Regions from separate parts of the Paenibacillus sp. J22P59 genome, predicted to be linked through region 2. Evidence: riboswitches for the same ligand, from Rfam matches in the RefSeq annotation. Region 2 holds a riboswitch; the other holds the start of a gene.
What was found. A riboswitch is a leader RNA that binds a small molecule or an ion and turns the genes downstream of it on or off. The one in region 2 is predicted to bind cyclic di-AMP.

Region 1 (3,134 bases), on a different contig from region 2:
AATACAATTACCGTGAATGAATATTTGAAGCTGGATGAAGCCTATGTTCAGGCTGCATTCATTCACTGGGCTGAAGAGGCTGATGCTCTCTTGTCAGATCTCTGCGACCGCTTCTTGAATCGCCGCTTATACAAATATATAACCATAGATGAACCAGACGACACTTTATTAGAAGAAGTGCAACGCCAGTTTGTTGAAATAGGCCTTAATCCAGACTATCATATGGAGATTGACTTTCCTTTCGACCAGCCCTATGACATCTATCGTCCCGATACCAAAAAAGGAGGGAAAGAGGAGAAGACACCTATTCTGTTGTTGGACGAGCAGGATAGATTTATTGAGATCTCGGCTAAATCCGACATCGTATCCTCTATAACTGGCCTGCATCAGGGACAATATCATTTGTATTATCCAGAGGAGCCTCTGGCAGCCGCTGCAGACCAATTAAGCAAGCCTGTTCGCGAGCTATTCAAACTATAAGCCTTATTATAGAAGGAGCATGACAAAATATGATCTCTTTATTCGACACACATACCCATCTCGATGCTTCACAATTCGACGAAGACCGTGCAGAAGTGATTGAAAGAGCAAGAGCTGCTGGTGTAGATTTAATGCTTAACATTGGGTTTAATCGCGAGACGATTCCATCGACAATAGCATTAGCCGAGCAGTATGAGTTTATCTATGCTGCTGTCGGCTGGCATCCTGTCGATAGCATTGATATGAGACCTGAGGATTTGGAATGGATCGAACAGCTTTGTTCACATGAAAAGGTTGTAGCAATAGGGGAAATTGGCTTGGATTATCATTGGGATACTTCTCCCAAGGACGTGCAGCAGCGTGTGTTCCGCGAGCAGATTCGCCTAGCCAAGCGCCTTAATAAACCGATTGTTATTCATAATCGGGATGCCCATGAGGATATTCTTCGACTATTAAAGGAGGAGAATGCTTCCGAGGTTGGAGGGGTCATGCACTGTTTTTCTGGCAGTCCTGAAACCGCTAAGCAATGTCTCGATATGAACTTCTATATTTCGTTCGGTGGACCGCTTACATTCAAGAACGCGAGGGTGCCAAAAGAGGTGCTTGCAACAGTTCCTTTGGATCGATTATTAATGGAAACAGACTCCCCTTATTTGGCCCCGCATCCATATAGAGGGAAGAGAAATGAGACCTCTTATGTATCCCTTGTGGCCGACATGGTAGCTGAAATTAAGGGGAAAACGAAGGAAGAAATTGCTGAAATCACCACCCAAAATGGTAAAAAATGTTTCCGAATTCAGTAAAATCGGTTGAAAAGCAGAGAAAACGAGACCTTTACGACGATAAAACTGATTTTTGCTTGGGAAATCGGCTAAATTTTCAGTGGTAATGCTGAAATTTCGTTAAAATCGTCTTTTATCTCATCTTTACAACTAGGCTCTGGTGAAGGTATGATTCATTTCAGAGCTTTAAATTTTTGTATTGGATTTCCAGTTTGCGCTTAATCTCCATTGCGGAGAGCGGGGGAACCAGGGCGACTATGTTGGGGGAGAATGTTACCTCACAACAAGACCATGATGAATTCTTCTAGGGGTGAATTTTGCGGCGATTGCCATGAGCATTCGATCCGTGATTAGGGCAGCTCTCTTGCCCGAACCCGACAGCTAACCTCGTAAGCGTGTTATAGAGAGCGATCACCCTCGTGCATCCACCAACCCTGAAGTCTAGCAGACCATTCGGGAAGCCACGATACAGATCCTCTGTCGACGGCTTCTTTTTATTTTCCGAATAACACGGAAATGGTCGACATAGGGTAGATTTAGGAGGTGGGGGGCGTAAGAATAGACTGGAGCGTGTTGATCACGCCAATATACTATAGTCACGTCAATGTATCATGTTACACTAGGCGGCGGGGCTATGAAGGAGGACCGATGAAGTGGGCATTATCCAAGCTAAGGAAACCCATGTGAAACGATCATCCAGCATGTCTTTCGCATTGCGATGGAAGCATGGAAACTTGCGTTTGATTCTTCTGAGTGCTACTATCTCAATCGCTATGACTTTCATGTTTTTGGTGTTGTTGTACGGATCGGCTGACAAAAGCGTATCCGTAGTGGTTAATGGACAAGAAACTATTGTGAAGACAAAACAATGGGTCCTGCAACGCCTACTGGATGAACAAGCTATTACAATTGGTCCGCATGATGAGGTCTCAGTTCCTCTGAATGCGTCCATCAAAGACGGAGACCGGATTGAGATTAATTTCGCGGTTCCAGTCGTTGTAAAAGCTGATGGCAAGACCTCAACGATGTACACGACAGAGAAAACAGTGCAAGCAGCGATCGATGATTTGAATATTTCGGTTCGCGATCAAGATAAGATATTGCCATCGTTGAGCACACTAGTCACGGAGGATATGACCTTATCCGTTATCCGCGTTGACAAAAAAGTGAGTGAGAAAGAGCGTACTACTCCGTTCTCGATCGTTAAGAAGGAAGATCCGACTCTGGAGACAGGCAAGGAGAAGTTGGTTCAGACCGGTAAAGAGGGCCTTGTCGTCGAGAATATAGAGAAGCATTATGAGAATGGTGTTCTTATATCAGAGACTGTCGTGAGCAAGGTGGTTGAAGCGAGAGCGGTCAATCAGGTTGTTGCAGTCGGAACGAAGAAGGCAGAGCCTAAGGTACAGGTGCTTTCCAACAAAAGTCCAAGCCTCATGAGCTATACTAAGAGAGGTGTTACGTTCAAAGCTAAGAAAGTATTGAGCAACTTCACTCTTACGGCCTATACAGCGGATCTGCGCTCCACAGGCAAAGGAAAAGATCACCCTGATTTCGGAATCACAGCTTCCGGTACACGTGTGACAGAGGGACGTACGATTGCAGTCGATCCTAAAGTCATTCCAATCGGTTGGTGGGTATATATCGAAGGCATCGGCTTCCGCAGAGCGGAGGATAAGGGCGGTGCAATCAAAGGCAACAAAATTGATGTGTACTTCGACAGTGCGAAGCAGGCAACCAATTTTGGCAGAAAGAAAGGGTTCACGGTATACGTACTTGGGCCAAATAAGCCGTCAGCAAGCTAGGCGAGATGACGGTATCGTATTTAGAAGCTAAATATGTCATGATAAGGAGAGGCACTGCCTCTTCTTTTTG
Region 2 (3,134 bases):
TATTGTTTCTGTATCAGCTGCTCTGGGGTTTCTTCTTATATCGCTTCGTAGACTCGGTCATATCGCCGCTGCTCAGGCGTTTCCCAGACAGCTCTCCCTACGGTTCATCCGTACAGCTCTTCATGCATGAAGCCCAGTTCCAGCTGACTAAGACGGATCTGAGCACACCATACCTATGGATGCTTGGAGGGCTGTTTGCTGCCCGAATGCTGCTCACTCCACTTTTCAATGCAGGTCTGTTCTACTCCCTTCATCATGCAAATGATCATAAAGGTACACAATTCCTGCAAGGCATACGTAAGGCGTGGAAGCCGGTTACGCTATTATACTGGGCAGAGATGCTGCTTGCATTGGCACCAGCATGGTGGCTGCTCCCGCGAGCTGTGAAGGGAATCCTCCATAGCTCCTCTCCCGGAGAGCTATTACAACACACGCTGCCGTTAGCCGCAGGGTGGCTGCTCTGGGGGATTCTGCTCCATCTGCTCTTCTTGTCGATGGCCTTTGGCATTATTACTCGCAGCGGAACTCTGCATGCGCTGTGGAAGGCTCTTCGCCATCTGATTCCTTATGCAGGCTTAACCTTCGCTATGTGGGGAATCGGTGCAGGCATTAACCTATTTGTAAGCGGCATCTCGCTTGTATGGGCCGGCCTGCTGGCCTTAATTCTCCACCAGAGCTTCCATCTCATCCGAACTATGATGAAGGTGTGGACCGTTGCTGCCCAGTACGATTGCCTGCAATCCAAAGAAAGTTAATGTGAGGCACGAAAAAAAACGGCTCGTAGCTTGCAGTTCCACTGTTGGAACTGCAAGCTACGAGCCGTTTTGATATATCCCCAGACTATCGTCCCTATAAAAAAACAACATATTTCTCTTAAACTCCACATAAATAAAAGTTATTAGCATTTGCACGCCTCTAATTTATATAAAATAAGCAGAAAACACGAATATACGCGCTCAATAGCCAAAACATTACATGAGAATTATTAGAATTTGCCAATTGAAGGAGGAGATACGTGGAAAAAAACGAATAGTTAGCAGGTACATAAAAAACTTGCCAAATTCCTTGTACTGGAAACGGGGGAACCACCTCTGGGTGAATTGATTTCGACGTCCGACTTGATCGGCGCCTGAGAAATCATAGGGATCCTTCAACCGAACCCCACAGCTAACCTCGTCGGCAATTGGAAGGAGCTCCACCATTTTGAAAAAAGTTACCGCACTACTACTGGGACTCGTGTTAATGCTTGCCTTTCAAGCAGGCAGCGCTTTCGCGGATTCCAAAATGAACGGCATCATCGATGAGTTAATCGGCACTCCGTACCAAAGCGGCGGAACGTCGACGAAAGGCTTTGATTGCTCTGGATTCACGAGCTATGTATTCGATAAGATGGGAATTGAACTTCCCCGTACATCCGGCTCACAATCAAAGGCAGGAAAAGCGGTCGCTAAGAGCGATCTCGTTGCTGGAGACCTTGTATTCTTCAACACGAACGGTAAAGGTGTATCCCATGTCGGCATCTATGTAGGAGATGGCAAATTTGCACATTCCTCGTCCAGCAAGGGCGTTGTAATTAGCAAGCTGAGCGATTCCTATTATGAGAATCGGTACGTGAACGCTCGTCGCGTTATGAACACTACTACGTTTGAAAAATATGCTGACGAAGAATAAGCTTATCACCACTTCCTGGCCGAAGTGATTATGGGTCTTATTCAGCAGAGCCGCAGTTATTTGTCTCTTGGACAAATCGCTTGCGGCTTTTCTGTTTTTATAATCTTAAGGAGGACCGCTTGCTATGTACTTATTTATTCACCGCAAAGACCTGCGTTCAAACGATATGCGAGCATTTAATTATATTCATAAGCATCATCATACGGGCATTCATCTGCTTGTCCTTGATCCATCCCTAATTAGCGATGAGCGATTGAACAGCCATAGCGGACGCAACTTCATTGCTCAAGCGGCGACACTTCTGCGGGCCTATTCATCAGTGGGCAAGCAGCTTCATATTCTATACGGCAATCCTGCTCAAATTGTTGCAGCCCTCCTGCAGAAGTATCCGATCGAAGAGGTTATCGTCCATGCGGATTACACCCCTTATGCCCGAGAACGAGATAAAGGAATCCAACTAGCTTGCTCAGCAGCCCGAATCAGATGGATGCCGCTGGCAGATTCCTCTCTGATCGACCTCGAAGCGTTCCAGACCTTTACTAGGAGAACAGAGCCCTACAAAGTATTCACGCCTTTTTATCGGATGTGGAGCTCCTATATGCTTCAGTATTATACGCCTTCAGGAAGTGCTTCTCTTACAGACTTAACAACCGTTACACAATTGCACAGCAGCATCACTGTGCGATACACCCTGCCAAGCGAGATAACTGCCGTCTTAAGCGCCTCTTCCAGTACATGTGATCTTTATTCAACTGTGACCGATCAGTTAGAGCTGTTCAGTAGAGAGCGATTGTCCTCTTATGTGGACGAACGGGATCACTACGCGGTCAATCGGACGAGTGAATTATCCCGCTTCTTGAACACAGGAGCCCTATCGGCACGACAAGCGTATGAATGGTGCCTGGGACTACCCGGCTCAGAAGCGTGGATTAGACAGCTTGCCTGGCGTGATTTTTACATCTATCAAGCGATGTACAATGAGCATTACTTTTCTTATGAGAGTACACTAGACTTATCCCTTTTATCTGATGAGCACTTTGAGGCTTGGGCTGCCGGGAGAACCGGAATTCCAATTATAGATGCGGCGATGACCCAATTGAATCATACGGGACAGCTGCCCAATCGGCTCCGCATGGTCACAGCCATGTTCTTGACTAAGAACCTGCTCTGTCCGTTCACCCTTGGAGAAAGCTATTTCCGCCTTCACCTAAGCGACTATGACAATACACTGAATCGGGGTGGATGGTTATGGAGCTCTTCCTTAGGATATGATGCCGCACCCTACTTCCGGATTATGAATCCCTTAACGCAATCCCGGACGCATGATCCAAGCGGAGCCTATATCCGCCAATGGCTTCCTCAGCTTGCTCACTTGTCCGATAAGGAAATCCATGAGCCGCAGCCGGGAGCTATCGTTGATCTAAAAGCTTCACGCAGCAGAGCTATTGCGATTTATAAGATTC

Region 1: another riboswitch for cyclic di-AMP. It lies ahead of AC50YO_RS23790 (resuscitation-promoting factor); the one in region 2 lies ahead of AC50YO_RS23320 (C40 family peptidase).

What each region holds. Positions count from the first base shown of each region.
Region 1 covers NZ_JBXENX010000019.1:53,769-56,902, reverse strand. Annotated here, with positions in the region: gene AC50YO_RS23800 (HD domain-containing protein) at 1-480, shown strand, start outside; gene AC50YO_RS23795 (TatD family hydrolase) at 510-1,283, shown strand; cyclic di-AMP (ydaO/yuaA leader) riboswitch at 1,468-1,673, shown strand; gene AC50YO_RS23790 (resuscitation-promoting factor) at 1,916-3,064, shown strand.
Region 2 covers NZ_JBXENX010000018.1:38,599-41,732, forward strand. Annotated here, with positions in the region: gene AC50YO_RS23315 (hypothetical protein) at 1-755, shown strand, start outside; cyclic di-AMP (ydaO/yuaA leader) riboswitch at 1,045-1,197, shown strand; gene AC50YO_RS23320 (C40 family peptidase) at 1,201-1,671, shown strand; gene AC50YO_RS23325 (cryptochrome/photolyase family protein) at 1,796-3,134, shown strand, end outside.